One region of the Aeromonas sp. CU5 genome, then DNA from elsewhere that is predicted to be linked to it. Evidence: riboswitches for the same ligand, from Rfam matches in the RefSeq annotation. Region 1 holds a riboswitch; each other region holds the start of a gene.

Region 1 (5,180 bases):
TTTAGTGCTTTGCTGGGACTGGGTCTTGCCAGCGGCGTTGCCCATGCGGCGGACGGTTCCCTCGACAAGATCAAGGCCCGCGACAAGCTCATCGTCGGCGTCTTCACCGACAAGCCGCCGTTTGGTTATGTGGATGAGAAGGGGAACTACGTCGGTTTTGACACCGACCTTGGCCGCCGCTTCGCCAAGGATCTGCTAGGGGACGAGAACAAGATCGAGTTCGTGGCGGTGGAGCCCGCCAGCCGAATCCCCTTCCTGCAGAGCGACAAGGTGGATCTGATCCTCGCCAATATGACAGTGACCCCGGAGCGGCGCGAGGTGGTGGATTTTACCAACCCGAACCTGCGAGTGGCGGTACAGGTACTGGTGCCGGAAGGGAGCTCGGCCAAAAAGCTCGATGATCTGGCCAGCAAAACCCTGATCGTTACCACGGGCACCACGGCCGACATCTGGCTGACCCGCAATCATCCGGAGTGGAAGGTGCTCAAGTTCGAGAAGAATAGCGAATCCTTGCAAGCACTCTCTCAGGGGCGTGGCGATGCCTACGCCCAGGACAATCTGGTGCTGTTCAGTTGGGCCAAGGAGAATCCGGGCTACCGGGTATTGCCCGAAAAGCTGGGCTCGGAAGACCCCATCGCCCCTGCGGTGAAGAAGGGCAATATCGAGCTGCGTGACTGGGTCAACGACCGTCTCGCCAAGCTGGGTGAGGAGAAGTACCTGCTCAAGCTCTATGACCAGTATGTGCGTGACAAGTTGAGTGCAGATACAGATCCCAATGATGTGATCGTCGAAGGAGGAAAATGGCAGGGTTAATGGACAAGCCCTGTTTTGAAGAGTGTGTGCAGTGAGTGAAGAGTGAGGTCTTGGTTCCGTTGGCATGCAAACCGAAAGGTTTGGCCTTTCAAGGCGTCCCCCGTTCGGGGTGACGCCTTTTTTTATGGTTGTGTTTGGGTGGGATTAGTTCAGTTCAATCCAGGCATCTTGCCAGTTGGAACCGACACCCGGTTCATAATGAGTGGCGGTGGTTGCCCACTGCACGCAGTAGCCGTTGTAGGGGAACGGCTTGCACTGATAGACCTTGCCATTTTTCGGCTGCAGTACCTTGGTACCGGCGGTGTAGGACTTGATGTCGTTCGGGAAGATGAACTGGTAGTCGCCGCCACTGCTCGCCTCTTTAAACATCAGGTCCATGGTCTGCTGGATGGCTTCGCCGCCTGCTTTTGGCATGCCTTTGATCACCAGTTGATGATGGCCTGCTTTGAGCCCTTCCAGTGCCATGCTGAAGGTGTGGCTGCTGTCCTTGATATCGGCACTGCTCTGGCCTTTGGCGACACCGCCGTGGTCATACAGGGTATTGGTGACGGCCAGATCCCCCTGTGCAGTAACGGTAAAATCGAGAGTGATTTTGCCATCTTCAAGCACATAGTCGCTGGCCAAACCGCTGACGCTGACGGTGTCTACGACCGGTGGTTTCAGTTGCAGCAGGTCAATCTCGACTCGCTCCAGATTGCTGCCGCGCTTCAGATAGACAGGGTTCATGCCGTAGATCGGGTTGAACTCGCCATTGGCGCTCTGTTGGCCGGCGCGGATCTGGCTCTGCTCGGCGTTGATCTTGGTTGCCAGCGCATGAGTCCAGTTATTTTTCAGGCCTTGCTCATTGCTGGTAATGGTCAGCACGGTCTGCAGCTCGTGGCGCTCGCCGATGGCATCGAATACCCGGGTTACTGCCTTGTCGCCGATGGTCAGATCGATGGAGGGATAGATGGTGCCAGCCTGGCTCCACTCCAGCGGTGGCTGATTGCCATCCTTGAACTGGGCATCAATCATGTTGTAGAAGCTGTTGGCGGTATCACCCACTTCCCACACACCCAGGATGACCTGGTAACCGGTGCGCTCTGGCAGGTTGCACTGATGAGTGACCTGCTTGGGTGGCTGCACCATGTTGCCTTCAATGACGCAGAAGGGATTAAGGTCAAACGAGGCGCGAGTCAGCGGCTGGTTGGGGTTCCAATCCTGCTTGGTCAGGTAGTAACGCCAGTTGCGGGTCACGTGGTTGGCGGTGAAGGTCCAGCTGATGGCAAAGGGGCCAGCTTGTACATCACGTTTGGTCCAGCGATCGCTGGTCTGAACGTTCAGTTCGCTCCAGCGTGGGCTGCCCGCCGAGGCGATCTGACCATCTTGCGGGCCAGACTGCGGGAAGCCGGAGGGGCCTTCCACGCTTTGTGGCTCCCACTGCACGCCGCCACACTGGCTATTGCCGCCGGTCTTGCACAGGTAGTTGCGACTTTCGGGTTGGCTGATATAACCGTGAGCCAGGGCGCTGCCGCTGACCAGTAGTGCCAGTGCCGCTGCGGCATGACTAAGGTGGGTGTTTGCTGCCATATATTCCTCTGGGAACTAGAACTGGGCAGTCAATGGGCGATAGCTGGCGGGTGTCAGCACCCCATGGATGGAGTGGTAACCCCGCTATCCTGCAGTGTCGAAGGACCGGAGGCTTTGCGTCCTGATTTTACAATCAGTTTGCCAATTGACTATGTAAGGTGGCCGGAGCCAGATAATCGGCGAGACTATATCAATCAATGATTAATGTGTTAAGAATAAACGTTTAACTGAGATTTCAGGCTGACCTCTTGTCTGCTTAAGTGTCTGTTTTTCTTTTCCCTTTGTTATCGCACCAAGTGGTCGTGTCGCTTTTTTGTGCCTTAAGTTGTGCGCGCAATGTGGCTTTGGTGGTTTTAGCTGTGGTCAATCATCGCCAGCCTTGTTGCTGGCGATGATTGTGTCGTGGATCAGTGGCGGGCGCTCTGTTCTGTGACGGTTCGGGGGCTTGCATGGGGGATTTGCATCGGGGTGATAGTCGACTCCTTGCCCAGTTTAAACACCGCAAGCCGCTCATCCAGACTGCGGGAGAGGCCAGCCAGCAGCTCACTTTCTTGGGCCAGTTGTGAGGCGGACTGAGACATCTCCAGCGCCGAGTCGTTGATGCCGCTGACGTTGCGGTTCATATCCTCGGCTACCATGCTCTGCTGTTCGGCGGCGGTGGCAATCTGGGTCGCCATATCGCTCACATGCTGGATGCGGTTGACGATTTGGGTGAGATCCTGACCTGCCTGGCGTGACTGATTGACGCTGCTCTCCGCCAGTTTGCGGCTGGCATCCATGGCGCTGGCTGCACTAACGGCTCGCTGTTGCAGTTGGGCAATGGTGCTCTGGATCTCTTCGGTGGACTGGCGGGTGCGGCTTGCCAGCTGGCGCACCTCGTCGGCTACCACAGCAAAGCCACGGCCCTGCTCGCCAGCCCGTGCTGCCTCGATGGCGGCATTGAGGGCCAACAGGTTGGTCTGTTCCGAAATGGCGCTGATAACAGCCGTCACTTCGCTTATCTGCATTACCCCCTCCTTGAGCTGATTGACTTGTACTGTTGCCTGTTCCACCTCGGTAGCCAGCGCCTGAATACCGTGAACGCTGGCATGGACATCCTGGTTGCCCAAGCCTGCTTCACTGGTGGCATCCTGGGTATCGCGGGCGGTATTTTCAGCATGACCCGCCACATCGGTGATGGTGGCACTCATCTCGTTCATGGCGGTGGCGAGCTGGGCCAGTTGATCCCGCTGGCTGGTGACCGCCTGATTGGTCTGCTCGGCAGAGGCGGCGATGCGCAGGGCGGCATCCGCCACGTTGCGGGCCCCCAGACTTGCTTCCAGCAGGGCGTGCCGGATGGCATCCAGACTCTGGTTGGTGCAGCGGGCGACCATACCCAACTCATCCTTGCCGTGCACCGGGATGCTCACCACCAGATCGCCCTTGGCAACCCGTTGCATGGCGTGGTTGATCTGATTGAGGGGGGAGACAATGGAGTGAGTGATGCGCCAGCCCAGCAGCCCCATCAGCAAGACCGCGATGGCAGTGGCTGTACCCATCTTCATGTATTGGGCCCAGATGGTCTGCTGGATATCCTGCAGCAGCATGCCGGAACCGAGGATCCAGCCCCAGGGTTGATAGCCGGAGACCATGGAGAGCTTGTCAGCCGTTTCGCCTGACGGACCGGTCCAGACATATTGCAGGGTGCCCTGTTTACCCCCTTTGGCGATATCCACCATCTGGAACCAGAACTGCCCAGCGGTGGCGGCCCCCCCTTCCCCCATCTTCTGACCGACCAGCTCGGGGCGGATAGGGTGCACCAGCATGGTGCGGTTCTCGTCGATGACAAACAGGTAGTTGTTGCCATCAAAGCGGGTGTTGGTCAGCAGCTTGCGCGCTTCCTGCTGCGCCTGCTCTGCTGGCAAGGTGCTGGCCAGAAACTGGATCTGGCTCATGGTTTGCCCCAGCACCGCATTGAGCCGCGCCTCTCGCTCGCTCATCAGATTGCGCTGGAGTGCATTGGCCGAGATAAACAGCAGCGAGATAAAACCGACAAATGCGACCGTGAGCAGCAAGATCAATTTGCGGCTCACAGTGATATCACCGAGCTTGAACATGACGAAACCCTCATTATCCCTATTGATGTGACGTGGCTCGTTACCGCGGTAGCCTAGTTTCATAAATTAACGACTCATTGTTGCAGCCGTTCGTCGGCCTTTTTCAAATGAGTGTTTTGACAACAGTATAGCCAGCAGACAGCGATACTCACTTTTTGGTAGCGTGTTCATGCGCATCCCTGCGTCATTTTTGCCAAAGAGTGTGAATGGTTTGGCATTTCAGCAAAAAATAAGGAGTGGGCCCCGCTGCGGTAGCCCCCACAACAAGAGGGAATTTATGAGTTCCATTGCCAGGAATTACTTCAACCAGCTCAACGTCGACTACCTGCAGGTACACAGGTGCAAGGAGGATCTCTTCTGGTCCACCTATATGGGCACCAGCGACGATCAGGCCGGTTTCACTGCGGCCGAGCAGGCCTACAAGGCGTTCTGTTCCAATCCGGCCCGTCTGCCCGCGTTGCGGGAGATGCTGGCGCAGGCCGAACAGGATGATCTCAAGCACGGTCTGCAAGGCTGGATCGCCTTCTTCGAATGCAATGTCATCGAGGATCCGGCCGCCACCGCCCTGATGGGCGAGCTGGTGGCCGCCGAGGCGGAGTTGTTCGCCCGCCGCAAGGGGTTGCAACTGACCCTGCTGGATGAACAGGGCCAGCAGGTGGCCGGTAGCCTGCCCGCCGCCAGCACTTCGCTGGCCGCCAGCCC
Region 2 (5,180 bases), 920 kb from region 1:
TCGACTGCCGCTGCGATTATCGTGACTCGGGTCAGCGATGAGGGGGAGATGGCTGATCAGGTTGGCCAACAGATTCTTGCTTCCCCCCGGGTTATCTATACCTCGGCAATTATCATGTTGATATTGGGTCTGGTGCCAGGCATGCCCATGTTCGCATTCCTCAGTTTTGCTGCTGTGCTGGCTTGGACTGGCTGGAGTGTCAGCAAGCGCGCCGTCAATGTGCCGGATCTGGATGCGGCGCAAGAGCTGACTCGTCAAATGATCCAGCCTGAACAGCAGGCACTGGAGTGGCAGGACTTGCTGCCGGTTGATACGGTTGCCATCGAGCTTGGTTATCGTCTGGTACCATTGGCTGAAACGGATAAAGGGGCGGAATTGCTTGCTCGGGTGCGCGGGATCCGCAAAACCCTCTCTGAGCAGTATGGCTTTCTGCTCCCCGAGATCCGCGTGCGCGACAATCTGCAGTTACAACCGGATCAGTACCGGATCAAGTTGTCCGGTGTCGCGTTGGCGATGGGGAATGTGGATTGTCAGCGCTTGATGGCGATCAGCAGTGGTGAGACTTATGGTGCGCTCGATGGCGAGTTGACCCAGGACCCTGCCTACGGTATGAGTGCGGTCTGGATCTCACCGGAGCACAAGGCCAAGGCGCTTAATCTCGGCTACTCGGTGGTGGACTCTGCCACAGTGATTGCCACTCATGCCAGCAAGCTGTTGCGTGAACAACTTGATGCGCTGTTTGGTCATGATGAAGTGGGCAAGCTGGGCCAATACCTGGCCAGTCAGTCACCCCGGCTGGCTGAAGAGCTTAATCTGGCGCTGACCCAGATGCAGCAATTGAGAGTTTTTCGTCAATTGCTAAAGGAACAGGTCAGCCTGACCGATATACGTACCATTGCTACGACACTGCTGGATGCGAGTGAGCTGACCAAAGATCCGGTCTTGCTGGCCTCTGATGTGCGCTGCGCCTTGAAGCGCCAGATTGTGCGACAGGCCATTGGCAATCGCGATGTGCTGGCCACGTTTACCCTGGATGATCGACTTGAGCAGACATTGCTGGCCGCGATGAACCAGTCACAGCAGCAGGGCAAGATCCAGCTGGACAGCTTCCCTGTTGATCCGCAACTGCTGGCCCAATTGCAGCAGAATATGCCGTTGGTGAAGGAGCAGCTGCAGCAGTTGGGACATGCCCCCGTGTTAGTTGTTATGCCTCAACTGAGGCCGTTAATGGCCCGTTATGCCCGATCATTTGCAAAGGGTCTCAAAGTGCTTTCTTACAATGAAATACCTGAAGAGTTACGGGTGGAGGTAATTGGTACACTTGGTTAATTGCTGTTGGATAAATATCCTGAAGGGAAGTGTTTTTTCCGCACTCCTGCTTGAATTACCGTATGAATACTATATGATGTGACTAAAATTGACGCAGTGCTACGTCAACTAAAAATAATCATTATAACAATAAGTGTGTATTCAACGACCAAGCGAACAATATGGTCGTGCCGTCCAGACATGGACAATCACATGATAAGGGCAAACTGAACTGAAAAGTCAGGACGCAAAGCCTCCGGTCTAACAGCGGGAAAGCTAATGACAGCGGGGTTACCAAGGTGTATCTAGACATCTCCTTGTTACCACATCGATATAATGTCGCACTGTTGATGCAGTGCGATCTTGTATGGCGTTCTTGTCTCTGACTCTTCATCTTTATTGATTGTTCTATCCACAGTCGCAGGTGTCAGATTCCTATGCTTTCGGGATTACCGATAAATACAACAAACGGGTTGTGTAGTCATAGCATTACCCCACACATATTATTGATACGACCCACATTAACCGCTGAAAATATTATCAAAACACGCCTCTCGGAAGAGGGGTATCGTGTATCTAGTGTTAATTCTGTTAAACAATCAAAAGGCATTATTGCTGGCAATGATGTTAATTTGATCTTGCTCGATATGGATGCCATGACCGAGCTTGGGCCGCGTATTCTACGCGAGTTTGAGGGGCTAGACTGCGTCATCATGGTCAATGAGCATCAGGCTGCGATTGCTGCGGAAGCCATGTGTGCCGGGGCTATCGACTATATTGTCAAACCCTTCGGCACTCAGCAATTGCTTGATGCGGTGCGCGGTGCTTTACGCCTTCGTCAGGCGATCCCCAATCTGATAGCCGTTTCTCCCATGAGCCTGCAGGTATTGCAACTGGCTCGGCGAGCGGCCAAAACATCTGCCACCATTCTCATCGGTGGTGAGTCCGGTACCGGTAAAGAGCGGTTGGCCCGTTATATTCACGAAATGTCAGTCAGGTCTGAAAAGCCGTTCGTGGCAATTAATTGTGCGGCCATTCCGGAGGCAATGCTTGAGTCGATTCTTTTCGGCCACAATAAAGGTGCGTTCACTGGTGCTACCTCTGCACAGCCTGGCAAGTTTGAATTGGCACAGGGTGGTACCCTGTTGCTGGATGAAATATCTGAACTGCCTTTGAACCTGCAAGCCAAGTTATTACGGGTGTTGCAGGAGAAAGAAGTGGAGCGCCTTGGCAGTAATCAAACGATTGCGCTGGATGTTCGAATTATTGCTGCCAGTAATAAAGATTTGCGGACTTTGGTTGCTGATGGGCTGTTCCGTGAAGACCTTTTTTATCGCCTTGATGTTTTGCCAATGAGCTGGCCCGCCCTGCGTGAACGTCCTGACGATATTATTCCTCTGGCTAACTACTTTATTGAGCGTTATGCACCTCAGCAGGGATACAGCTTGAGTCAGCAGGCCTGCCAGTTGCTGCTGTCTTATGAGTGGCCAGGTAATGTGCGGGAGCTTGATAATGTTATACAACGTTCGTTAATTATGGCGCGTGGTTTGCATATACAGTCAGTCGATTTGATGCTGCCAAATTGTATTCTTGTCCAAGAAACAGCCGCATCAGACATGTGGCATGCTCCTGAGGGGTTAAGTGAAACCCGTCGGAATGCCGAGTTCCAATTTGTATTAGAGACCTTGCGCCGCTTTCGTGGCCATCGTACCCGCACAGCCGATGCACTGGGCATGACGACCCGGGCGCTGCGCTACAAGCTTGCGGCGATGCGTGAGCAAGGCATTGATATTGAACAGCAGATTCAAGCAGAGGGATAACATAGTGAAGATTCAAATGATGTCATCACAGGTGACACTACTGCAACAAATGCAGGAGATGCAGCGTGTCGCCAGTCAGACTCCTTCTATCGAATCCAATAGTGATGTATCGGGAGCATCGTTTTCAGATGCGATGCACGATGTGGTAGGGCGTGTCAATGAACAGCAAAATATTGCCTCAAAGTTGATGGCATCGGTCGATGCCGGACAGAGTGATGATCTGGTTGGCGCCATGGTGGCGAGTCAAAAAGCTGGCCTGAGTTTTTCAGCCTTGATGCAGGTGCGCAACAAGCTGATGACCGGTTTTGACGACATCATGCGCATGCCACTTTGAGGTAACTGATGACTGAACTTGTAACATCCCCTGAGGGGACTGCCTCCGATTCGTTCAAGATCAAACTTCAAGAGGGGCTGCGTAACTGGCGTACTCTTTCCCGTGACAACAAATCGATCCTGACCATTGCCCTGCTAGCTGCGATTGTCGCTGGTACCATTGTGGTGATCCTGTGGACCTCCAGCAAAAACTATGTCCCCCTATATGGTAAACAGGAGCTATACGATACCGCCAACATCATGGAGATGCTGGAGAAGGAACAGGTGCCTTTCCGTTTGGAAAAAAGCACCGGTCAGGTGTTGGTTCCTGAAAACCAGTTGGCTCATGTCCGGATGGCGCTTGCTGCACGAGGGGTTCGTGCGGCTATGCCGTCTGGCCTGGAAGGTTTGGACAACGTAACCGGATTGGGCACCAGCGAATTTATGGAAGGGGCGCGTTATCGTCATGCCCTGGAAGGTGAACTGGCCCGAACTATCATAGCGCTTGATGCTGTGCGTAGTGCCCGTGTTCATCTGGCTATACCGAAGCGCACGCTGTTCGTGGGGCGAGATGAGGAAAAACCCAGCGCGTCAGTGATGCTCGATGTGCAACCGGGCCAATCCATCGAAGCAGGCCAGGTCGAGGCGATCGCCAATCTGGTGGCTGGCAGTATCTCCGGAATGAAACCCGGTGCCGTGACTGTGGTGGATCAATCAGGCCAACTGCTCAGCGCAGAATTGGGCGATAAGGTTGGTTTTGGCAAACAGAGTGTCCAGCAGATGGAGTATGTCCGCAAGCTGGAGCAATACATCCGTCAACGCGCCAGTGACATGCTCTACCCCATGTTGGGCAGTACCAATTTCAAGGTGCAGATTGCGGCTGACGTGAACTTCAATGCTGTCGAAGAGACCCAACAGCAGCTCGATCCGCAAGGTGTGGTGACTCATGAGTCCAACAAATCGGACAAAACCGTCGATGCGTTGGCGATGGGCATTCCCGGGGCGCTTTCCAACCGTCCGCCAGAAACCTCAGCGAAAGAGGATAAAGCCGATACCGCCAAAGGTAATGCTGCGCAGCCACAACCACAGAATGATACACGTACTGAGCGTCAGGAAGTCAGCAAGCAGTACGAAAACAGCCGCACTATAGTGCATACCACTTATCAGCAGGGGCGTCTGGAGCGGATCAACGTATCCATTCTACTTAACCAACAGATCGCTCCTGAAGGTGGCTGGAGTGCCGATCAACTGGAACAGATCCGTCAGATGGTGGAGCGTGCAGTCGGTTTCGATGAGTCTCGTGGTGATCAGATCAGTCTGCAGGCCTTTGATTTCAATGGTGCAGTACCAGTGACGGCTCCCGAATCCGGCTGGTGGGAAACCCCGTACTGGCAAGACTCCTTGCGTTATCTGGTCGGCGGTTTGCTTGGCCTGACGCTGGTATTCTTCGGTATTCGCCCGTTGGTGAAACATCTGGTCCGTACCCAGCAACAGCCGGATATGGAAGTCAATCTGGCAGATGAAGAGCTGGAGCCCACCGTCGGATTGTCCATGCGTAGTGATGATCCCCAACTATCGGCCGCGTTGTCCAATGGCTTGATCCACGCAGACAACAAGATAGAACCTCAGTTCTCTTCACTGGATATGGAGTCACTGCCAGAGCCGGGATCTGAACTTGAGGTGCAACTCCAGCATTTGCAGTTGCTGGTTGAAAAAGATACCGCCCGTGTGGCGGAGGTT
Region 3 (5,180 bases), 520 kb from region 1:
GTGGTTGCCGCTTTCCAAACTGGCCAATTGACCGCATCCGGATCAGTCGCCGTGCAACCACCGCCGCCGCTGGCCGGTTTGACCGTCAAACGGGTTGCCGCGCTGGCATCCAGCCCGCCGTCGGAAACGGTGAGGCTAAGATCATAACCGGTGTCGCTGGTCACGCTCGGGCCTGTCACCACCAGAGTGGCGCTGTTCTGGCCTGTCGCGGTGATGCCTGCTGGCACGCTCCACTGATAGGTCAGCGGATCGCCGTTAGGATCGGAGGCGGTGGCCTTGATGGTCACCTGCTTGCCCGCCTCCACAGAGGCTGTGGCTGGCACACTCACCACCGGTGCCAGGTTGGCTTGCGGCGCCTTGTTGGTGACAACAACCTGATCCTTGGCACTCAACTGCTGGTCATCGGTCACCGTCAGCTCGAACACCAGATTGATGTCGCTCGCCACGGCGTTCAATACCACCCGCGCCTTGGCCTGAGTGGCGTCGAGCAAGCCAGCCTGCGGCCCGGAGATCTGCTTCCAGCTGTAACTGAGAGCACTATTCTCCGGATCGTGGGAGGCCGAACCATCCAGCGTCACCTCGGTCGGACCGGTCACCTTGAGGTCACTGCCCGCGTTGGCCAATGGCGGCTTGTTGACCGGCGGCGTGATGCCACTGCCGTGGCCCAGCCCTTCGTGCATCGCATTGAGGATGTCGCCGTTGTCGGCGTCGATCTCCCAGGAGAAGAGGCCACCGAGCTGGTTGGCCAGCACATACTGCCCCTTGGCCTTGACCGAACGCTCATTGTCATAAGTGATGAGATCGCCAGTGGCCGCCTTGAACAGATAGGGCCCCTCGGCCACCTCGTCATAGCCCTGCTCCCAGCCAGCCCCCATCCGGTTGTTGACGATGTCGCGGTAATCCACCACCCCATCTTCCCAGGTTCCTTTCACCTTGCCGGTCGCCTTGCCGGTGAAGGGGTTGTTACCCTGATAGCCGCTCACCCCGGTCCAGCCACGGCCATACATGGCGGCACCGACCACCAGCTTGCCAGGATCTACCCCCTGCGCCAGCAGCTGATTGACCGCCTTGTCGGTGGTGTACTTGGTATTGGGATCCCAGCTCGCCGCATAGAGGTTGGTCTGGTGACCCAGCTCGGTGTTGCTCCAGCCACCGTTGTAGTCGTAGGTCATCATGAAGATGTGATCCATGTAGGGCTGGGCTGCCTTGTAGTCCACATCCTGGATCTTGTCGCCACCCGCCCCGATGGCCGAGGTGAGCTCATACTGGCGACCGGTCTCGGCCTCCAGCTCGTCGAGCATGGCCCGCAGCTCCTTCATCAGGGTCACATAGGTGGCACCATCGCTCGGGCTACCCAGCTTCGGGTTGGCGCCCTGTCCGCCCGGGTACTCCCAGTCGATATCAACGCCGTCGAAGAACTTCCAGGTCTGCAGGAACTCCTTCACCGAGCCGACGAACACATCGCGCTTGGTTTTGTCACCGAGGAAATAGAAGGGGTCGGAAAGGGTCCAGCCGCCGACCGAGGGGAGGATCTTGAGGTTCGGATAAGCCTGTTTCAGGGCCATCAGGTTGCCAAAGTTGCCCTTGTAGGGCTCATCCCAAGCGGAGAGATTGCCTTGCGACATCTGGACGGCAGCCCAGGGATCGTGCATCGCCACCTTGAAGTCGGCGCGACCGGCACACGCTTTCTGCAGCGCCTGGAAGCTCCCTTCGATCTCTTTGAGGCTGTCGTTGAGGCCATCCCCGCCACAGATGGGGGTGAAACCATAGAGGATATGGGTCAGGTTCTGGGCCGGGATCTTGTCGACGGTAAACTTGCGGCCATAGACCCCCCACTCCACATAGTAAGTCCCCACCACCTTGCCGGACTTGTTGGCGTAAGGCTTGTTGTTCTCCTGCAGCGCGGCCTTGAGTGGCGCCAGATGGCTGCCGTCGGTATCGGCGACCACTATCTCCTTCTTGTCGGAGAGGGTACATCCATCGGCGTTGCAGAGGGCTATCTGAGCCTGGTACCGCCCCCCTTTCTTCACCTTGAATTTAGCCGTTCCTGCAGCGGCAGAGGGGCCGGACCACATCTCCTTGCCATCAAACAGCACCTTGGCGGTCTGGCCAATATCGCCACTCCAGAGGTTCCAGCTCACTTCGACGTCAGCGGCATCCTTCCGCTTGACCAGATTGTTGTAGGCGCTGGCGGCTTGATCGACCTCCACAATGGCAAACTTGGTGGGGCCCGCGGCAATGGCAGGCTTGCCGGGGGGCGCAGCATAAACGGAAGTGGCACAACAGAGACCGACCGCGAGGGCCAGCATGGTAGGCTTTGGACTTAGCATTGTTATATTTCCCTATTTCGTTATGTAGGCAACGAAAAGGGCGACGCCCTGACAGGTAACCCAGAAGCAGTGCGGCCTCTTGGCAAAGGTGCACAACAACCTGTGGTGGCCCCGCTATCTCAAGTACGGCTCATCCCTGGACCGGAAGCTTTGCGTCCCGATCTCGCGATCGGTTTGCCCTTTAGCTACTTCATTCGCGATAAAAATAATCGCATCCCGACTATAGAGTGAGCGGATCAGGTGCGCTACTGTCGACTTTCACAACAAGTGGCTGACCAGAATGGCTATCGGTCGTTATCACACGAAATAGTGAAGGGATCATCGCCAATCCGGGGCCATGTATGACGAACCACCATGACGATGGTTGTCACCATATTTGTGCGGTTTTGTGAGCCGGTTCACGGCTTGCCGCCTGAGGTGCTGCTATCGCAGCAACAGGCTGTTCATCAGCGCCCGCAGTTTGAGCGGTTTGACCGGCTTGCTGATGTAGCCGTAACCTCCCTCGCGGATCTGCGCCTGCAACTCGCTCTTGCGATCGGCGCTGATGATGATGCCCCCCAGCTCGTCGCCACACACCAGCTGCAGCGCAGCCAGCGCCTCCAGCCCGGTCTTGCCGTCGTCGAGGTGATAGTCAGATAGCACCAGCCTAGGCACAAACCCTTCTGCCACCAGCACTTCGGCTTCGGCCAGATCAACGGCGCAGCGCACCTCGCAGCCCCAGCGGCCGAGCAAGGTGCTCATGGCGGTCAGAATGTCCCGCTCGTTGTCGATGCAAAGCACGGCCACCCCCTCCAGCTGGCTGTCACGCACCACAGGCACGGCCAACTGATGGGGCACAACCGGGCGGGTCGCCAGATTGAGGGTCACCGCAAAGACCGACCCCTTGCCCGGCCAGCTCTGCAGGGTGAGCTGATGACCGAGCACTTGCGAGATGCCGCGGGCGATGGCGAGTCCCAGACCGAGCCCCTGCTCCTTGGCGGTGCGGGAGTGATCAAGGCGGGAGAACTCGTCGAAAATTGCCTCCTGTTTATCCTGCGGGATGCCGGGGCCATTGTCCCACACCTCGATGCGGATCTTCTCCCCGATCCGGCGACAGCCGAGCAGCACCCGGCCAGCCGGGTTATAGCGAAACGCATTGGTGAGGAAGTTCTGCAGCACCCGCCGCAGCAGCCGCACATCGCTGTGTACCGCATGCTTGCTCTCCACCACCGAGAAGTGGATTCCCCCCGCCTGCGCCAGCACGCCAAACTCCGCCTTGAGGTTGTCGAACAGATCGCGCAAGGCGAAGTCGATCTTCTTGGCCTTGAACTTGCCCGCTTCGAGCCGCGAGATATCGAGCAGATCGGTGATGAGATCTTCGGTCGCCCCCAATGCATCGTCGATATGGCGGGCGATGCGGGCCTGATCACCAGATGCTGGCAGCATCTCCAACAGGGAGGAGGTAAACAGCTTGGCGGCATTGAGAGGCTGAGTCAGATCGTGGCTGACCGCCGCCAGAAAACGGCTCTTGGAGTGGTTGGCCCGCTCCACCTGCTGGTTCACCAGCAGCAGCTGGCGGTTGAGTTCGGAGAGCTCGTGGGTGCGCTCGGCCACCCGCGCCTCCAGATGTTCGTTCGCTTCGCGCAGCACCCGTTCCGCATCGCGAAACGGGGTGATGTCGGTAAAGGTCATGACGAAACCACCGGCGGGCATAGGGTTGCCCTGCATCTCGATAACCCGCCCGTCCGGGCGCTCTCGCGCCGAGATATGGGCGCTGCCGCGCTTCATAAAGGCGACCCGCCGTGCCACATGGTCCTCGATATCGCCGGGGCCACAGAGCCCCTGCTCGGCGTTGTAGCGGATGATCTGCTCGATGGAGCGCCCCGCCTGAATAAGCCCCGGAGGATAGTGGAACAGCTCGATGTAGCGGCGATTCCAGGCCACCAGCCTGAGCTCCCGATCCACCACAGAGATCCCCTGCCCGATATGCTCGATCGCCCCCTGCAGCAGGCCGCGGTTGAAGCGAAACACGTCGGAGGCCTCATCGACAATGGTGGCAATCTCCTCCAGTTGCATGTTGCGCCCCTGCAGGGCCGAGGCGAGCACCAACCGCGCCGACGAGGTGCCAAATACCCCTGCCAGCAGCCGCTCGGTGTGGGCGATCAGCTCGGCCGAAGCCTGCATCTGGGGCGCCAAGGTGCCGCCCCGCTCACCGGCGAAGCGGCCAAAGGCGCGCTTAACCCGGCTCGAACCGACGAAGCGAGCCGCCAGCATCTCCAGCTCCTTGACCGAGACCCGCGCCTGATAGAGGGCGGCGGTATCACGGCTCGGCTTGCCGACGAAGTTGGCCGCTTGCAGCCGCTCGCTCACCGCCGGGCGCGACAGCAGGGAACCCACCACGTAGCCGAGCAGGTTGAGCACGAGACTCAGGAAGATGCACCAGGCGCCCAGGCTAAGATCGCGAAACGCGGGCCAGTCCGGCGGTGCCAGCAGCTCGGCCAGCGGTGAACCGGCCAGCAACCCGCTCTCCACCAGCAGGGTCACGAACCAGAGACTCACCCCGAGGAAGAGACCAAGATAGACCCCCTTGCGATTGCCGTGGCGCCAGTAGAGACCGAGCAGCAGGGCCGGTGCAAACTGGGCCACAGCGCCAAACGAGAGATAGCCGATGCGGGAGAGACTGGTGAGATCGCCGAGCCAAAGGTAGAGCCCCCAGGCCGCCAGCAAAATCAGCAGAATGGCGCCGCGGCGCACCTGCAGCAGCAGCCGCACCAGCCGTTCGTCGCGCCCCTGCCGCCAGAAACGGCGCAGCAGCACCGGCAGCACCAGATCGTTGCTCACCATGATCGCCAGCGCGATAGTGCAAACGAT
Region 4 (5,180 bases), 1.4 Mb from region 1:
ATACCGCTTGGCACACCGGCGGCCGGCAGATAGTAGGTCAGCGCCACTTCTACATCGGCCCCCGGTGTCCAGGCCTTCCAGGTCGGCAGGGTCAGCCCTACCTTGTGAAAGTCCTTCTCGCCCGCAATGCCGTCGGAGTTCTGGTTGCCACCGCTCTCAACCACTTTCAGCCCCATGCCGCTCTGGTCGGTAATGGTATCGGAGGTAGAGGTCGGAACCAGGAACTCGATACGGGTACCGCCCGGAATGGTCTGGGTCGAGTTGTTGGTGAGCTTGAGGGTCGGGTTGATCGGGTAGTTGGAGTCCCCTTCCTTGAAGCCGGAGAGGCTCACTGCGATGTCGAGCTGGGCCGCCGGAGCTGCCAGATCGTTCTGCTTGGTGTTGTACTTCGTCGCCTTGGCGAACTTGTCGTAGGCGAGCGTGGTCAGGGTATCCCCCATCCCGTACTCGTTCTTGGCAGGATCGAAAGCGTAGTCGCCAGCCATCTCCCAGAACATCACACCACCCAGACCACGGTTGATGATGTAGTCGAGCTTGTGGCCCATTGACTCTTCATCTTCGGTAGATAGGAACACTTTCTTCTCTTCGTTCCACAGCCAGGGCGCGTGGGCCTTGTCATCGTAGTAACGCACATACTTGCCTTGCATCACGTGGGCGGGGTTGTTGGGATCAAGACCCCAGGCGGTGCCGTAGCTCGGCAGTGTAGTGATGCCGAGGCTGGCCGCATTCTCCAGGTTCTTGGCATGCCACATGGGCACGGCGCCACCGCCGATCTCTTTGCCGTTCTTGTCCAGATCATGCCAGATGTTGTCGATGCCGACCGCCCCGTTGCCGCACGGAATGGTGCTGCCACCGGTGCCGGGCTGGCAATCGCTCTGGCTCGGCAGGGCCGCCTTGCCACCCAGACCGTGGGTACCACCACTGACCCCTTGCCAACCGCGGGTGTAATAGGGCACACCGACGTTGATCTTGCCGGCTGCCAGCGCACCACGGAAGTAGTGTGCCGACCAGGCCGCATTGAGGTAACCGATGCCGCCAAACTCTTTCTGGGTGTAGACACCCCAGTTGGCCAACTCTCCATCAGCCTTGTTGTCAAACAAGGCTGCGTTGTGGCCGACAAAGTTGTTCCAGGCACCGTGGAAGTCATAGGTCATCAGGTTGACGTAATCGAGGTACTGGGTGACCTGGAAGTTCTCCATCCCGCGCAGCAAGTAGGCCGACGCCGGGGAGGCGATGGTCAACATGTACTTGCGACCATCCTCGCTGCCCGCTGCATCCAGCTTGTTACGCAAGGTCTGCATCATCACCTTGTAGTTGGCAAACAGCTTGCCGCGGCACTGGTTGGAGAGCGGGAAGTCGTTGGGGTTACCCGCATCCTTCATGGAAGTGGAGTATTCGTAGTCGATATCGACCCCGTCAAAGCCGTACTGACGGATGAAACCAACTGCCGACGTGGCGAGGGCATTGATGCCGTCGGTATTGACCGAGCAATCGCCCTTGGTAGTAGCTGTGTAGAAACCACGCGTATCGGCCCAGCCCCCTACCGAAATGAGGGTCTTCACGTCCGGATACTGCTTCTTGTACTTCGACAGCAGGTTGAAGTGGCCCTTGTAGGCGAATTCAGGATCCATTTCGGCACCCGGCACGCCATCCCAGGTCATCTTGGTGGCAGCGTCGTCCACCTTGACTTGGTGGCTCTGCTCATCCACTGCCGCGAAGGCATAGTTGATGTGGGTGATCTTGTTCCACGGAATATCGCTCACCAGATAGGCGGGCAGGCCATTCTTGCCGGTGCGCCAGGAGGTGAAATAGCCGATGACCCGGCGGGCGTGGTCATCCCCCATGCACTCGTAACCATCCGGGCGATAGATCTGGCGGATATCGCAGGAGAGGTTCCCCCCATCTGGCGGCAAGGCAGCCTCCTCGACATTGACGGTCACCGCCGCCGACTCGCCACTCAGATTGGTCTTGTCGGTGGCCACCAGCTTGAGGGCGGCACTGCCCTTGGTATCCGGCGTCCAGTTGACCTGCCAGGGGGCGGCGTTGTCCTCACCCACCTTCTTGCCATCGACAAACAGCTCGACTTTGGCCACATCGTTGTTGGCATCGGTGACGTTGCCGCTGACCGCCACGCTGCGACCCAGCGTCACCTTGGCACCGCTGGCCGGGCTGCTGATGCTCGCCTTGGGCGCCTCTGGTGCCACCACGGTGGTGACCTTGAAGCTGGAATCCGCCTCGCTCAGCACCTTGCCATCTTTATCCAGCGCCCGCGCTTTCAGGGCATGGGCACCCACACCGGCGGCACTCCAACTGGCATTCCAGGGGGAAGCGCTCGCCGTGGCGACCTGCTTGCCGTCAACAAGATATTCCACCTTGACCAGCGCAGTCACCGGGCCGCTCAAGCTCACCGCCAGCGCCACGCTGGCACCTTCATTGAAACGGGCACCGACAGCCGGTGAGCTGACAGCTACACCGAGTGCCGGGGGTGGCACTTCGCCGCCATAGAGCCTCCAGGCATCAGCCCAGACCGCACCAACGCCCGGTTCATAGTGATAGGGAGATGCCCCGCACCAGCCTGAATAGGGAAATTCTTTGCACTCGTAGAGAGCGCCGACGTTGCTGACGATATCGCCAGCCTTGTAGGCAGTACCGGATTTATAGGCGGGATAAGCGACCTGAGCCCAGGCGGGCACAGCCGCAAGGGCAACCAGCATGGCAAGCCGGCTGGGTCTGAAGAGCTGTTGCATATTGTTATCTTCCTTGTTTTGTCTTGGCATTGGTCACCAAGGCAAAGAACAATCGCAACCTGCATGATGGGCGCAGACAACTGGCAATGGACTTGCCACAAAAACCACCCTCACCCAGGGAAACCCCGCTATCTGGATCCATGATCAAGACCGGAGGCATTGCGCCCCGACATCACTGCCGGTTTGCCCTTTACCTGGGTTCCTTGAGGAACATGCCGAGTATAGGAATCAACCAGCAGAGTCTCAATCTTAATTCTCGAAAGAAAATATGTGAATTTCCAGCTAACCCTCCATGTTCAGCTAGCCAGGAATTAATATTTTTATCATTAATTTCATACTGTTAGCCAAGTCAAAAAAACCAAAATCACCCTCATTTGCATCCCCGTAATGTGCGTTGGCTCACTGGTACGACATGCCAGAAATGTGACAATGCGCGCCCTTGGTCAACGAGCCAAGGCTATGGAATCACTGGCAAAAATAAAAAAGGAACACCTATGAAAGGTACTCGTACCCTGCTGTCGCTGGCCGTGGGGCTGGCACTTGCATCCTCAGGCGCCCATGCGGCATTTGTCTGCCCGTCCGATCCGGCTCAACTCACCCCCATCCCGACCATTCAGGGCACAGGCTCTGCCAGCGCGCTGGCCACCTCTCCAACCACCAATGGTGCTATCAGCCCAGTCTCCTTCCACGTCAAGGGTGTTGTCACCACCGTGAGCCAAAGCCTGACCAGAGGCTTCTATCTGACCGACCCTGTGGGTGATGGCAACCCGGCCACCTCAGACGGCATCTTCATCTACCTCAAGGATGCTCGTTCTGATATCAAGGTGGGTACAGAGCTCTGCTTGGAAGCCCAGGTCGAGGAGTACATGGGCGGCACTCAGCTCAAGCTGAAGTGGGATGGTACAGTTCCCCGGCTCCAGGTGTTAGGGCAAGGCAAAAACGTACCGGTGAGTGTGCTCAAGGTCAACGACAATGAGACCTTGACCAATGCACTCAATCGCCATGAAGGGATGCGTGTACGTCTCAACAGCAGCAGTGATCTTCACCTGACGCGCAACTTTAGCTCCGACTATAAAGCCTCTCGCACCAGCCTAGAACTCTCCCATAAGGCTCCGCTCATCAAGCCAACCCAGCTCCATATTGCCAACAGTCAAGAAGCGATTGCTCTGGCCAGCAAAAATGGCAGCAACCGTCTGGTCGTCGAGTCTGATTTCAAGGTAAAGGATGGAGCTCTTCCTTGGTTCCCGGCTTTGGATGCCGACCAGGGTTATCTGCGCATCGGTGATCAATTCGAGGGCCTGGAGGGTGCGGTGATCTACAACAAAGATGCCTTCCGTCTGATGGTGCCAAACGATGTCACCCTCAGTGTCGGCAATCTGCTGCGCACACCAGAAAATGATCGACAGCTGACCTCACCTGCCCGCACGCCGAGTACCAACATACGGGTCGGCAGCCTTAACGTGCTCAACTACTTCACCAGCCACTCCAGTATTGGTGGTGCACTCAATGTTCAATGCAAAGACCAATCGGATGCGGATAACACTGATCCAAAAGCAAATAGTTGTAACCGTGGCGCCAAAGCATTGCTCTCATTCGAAAAGCAACGCACCAAGATAGCCAACGCCATCACCGAGATGGATGCGGATCTGCTCGGCCTGATGGAGATGGAGAATAACGGCTTCGAGGATAACTCGGCCCTCCACAACTTGGTGACCCGCCTCAACGAACAGCAGAAGGATGCGAGCAAACACTACGCCTATGTGCGCCTGCCGGTGAGTGCCCTCATCGATGGCAAGTTCTTCGGCGGCGATACCATCATGGTGGCGATGATCTACCGCCCTGCCCTGCTCACCCCCAGCGGGGATGCCAGCGTCATCAAGCTGCCGGAGCAGCGCTACACCACAGGTGGTATGACCAAGACAGCCGGTCAGCGCGACTCTCTGGTTCAGACTTTCACCGTCGCCAAGAGCAAAGAGCCGCTGACGCTGGTGGTCAACCACCTCAAATCCAAGGGGTCAGGCTGCTACGAAAATAGCGATGGCAAGACAGAACCGGCCGACCTGCAGGGCAAGTGCACCGAGTTCCGGGTCTCCGCCGCCAAAGTGCTGGGTGAAGCGGTCAGTAAACTGCCGGGCCAAGTGCTGCTGGTTGGCGACTTCAACTCCTACGCCAAGGAAGATCCGATCCGGGTGCTGACCGACTACAACCCAGCCACCAGCGAACGCAAGATCGTATCGGCCTCCCACACCTTTATCGGTGACCAGTCCTATGAGCAGCTCGGTCGCGAGGTGACCAAGAGCTACGGCCTGATCGACCTGAACGTCAAATTCAACAAGGAAAAAGCCATCTCCTACAGCTACGACGGGGAGTTGGGTACCCTGGACTATGCCCTCGCCAACCCGGCGCTAGCCAGCAAGGTGACCGGGGTCTTTG

What was found. Region 1 has a riboswitch for cyclic di-GMP ahead of gbpA (N-acetylglucosamine-binding protein GbpA). Riboswitches for the same ligand answer to the same signal wherever they lie in the genome.
Region 2: linked by a shared signal. The riboswitch ahead of lafK (lateral flagellar response regulator transcription factor LafK) and the one ahead of gbpA (N-acetylglucosamine-binding protein GbpA) in region 1 are both predicted to bind cyclic di-GMP.
Region 3: linked by a shared signal. The riboswitch ahead of CK911_RS00915 (glycosyl hydrolase family 18 protein) and the one ahead of gbpA (N-acetylglucosamine-binding protein GbpA) in region 1 are both predicted to bind cyclic di-GMP.
Region 4: linked by a shared signal. The riboswitch ahead of CK911_RS12780 (glycosyl hydrolase family 18 protein) and the one ahead of gbpA (N-acetylglucosamine-binding protein GbpA) in region 1 are both predicted to bind cyclic di-GMP.

What each region holds. Positions count from the first base shown of each region.
Region 1 covers NZ_CP023817.1:4,300,080-4,305,259, forward strand. Annotated here, with positions in the region: gene CK911_RS19515 (transporter substrate-binding domain-containing protein) at 1-813, shown strand, start outside; gene gbpA (N-acetylglucosamine-binding protein GbpA) at 958-2,382, opposite strand; cyclic di-GMP riboswitch class I at 2,454-2,535, opposite strand; gene CK911_RS19525 (methyl-accepting chemotaxis protein) at 2,790-4,478, opposite strand; gene CK911_RS19530 (M3 family metallopeptidase) at 4,756-5,180, shown strand, end outside.
Region 2 covers NZ_CP023817.1:3,375,401-3,380,580, reverse strand. Annotated here, with positions in the region: gene lfhA (lateral flagellar biosynthesis protein LfhA) at 1-1,329, shown strand, start outside; cyclic di-GMP riboswitch class I at 1,520-1,607, shown strand; gene lafK (lateral flagellar response regulator transcription factor LafK) at 1,746-3,128, shown strand; gene lfiE (lateral flagellar hook-basal body complex protein LfiE) at 3,133-3,462, shown strand; gene fliFL (lateral flagellar M-ring protein FliFL) at 3,471-5,180, shown strand, end outside.
Region 3 covers NZ_CP023817.1:207,410-212,589, reverse strand. Annotated here, with positions in the region: gene CK911_RS00915 (glycosyl hydrolase family 18 protein) at 1-2,330, opposite strand, end outside; cyclic di-GMP riboswitch class I at 2,432-2,519, opposite strand; gene CK911_RS00910 (PAS domain-containing hybrid sensor histidine kinase/response regulator) at 2,754-5,180, opposite strand, start outside.
Region 4 covers NZ_CP023817.1:2,899,077-2,904,256, forward strand. Annotated here, with positions in the region: gene CK911_RS12780 (glycosyl hydrolase family 18 protein) at 1-2,714, opposite strand, end outside; cyclic di-GMP riboswitch class I at 2,863-2,945, opposite strand; gene CK911_RS12785 (ExeM/NucH family extracellular endonuclease) at 3,242-5,180, shown strand, end outside.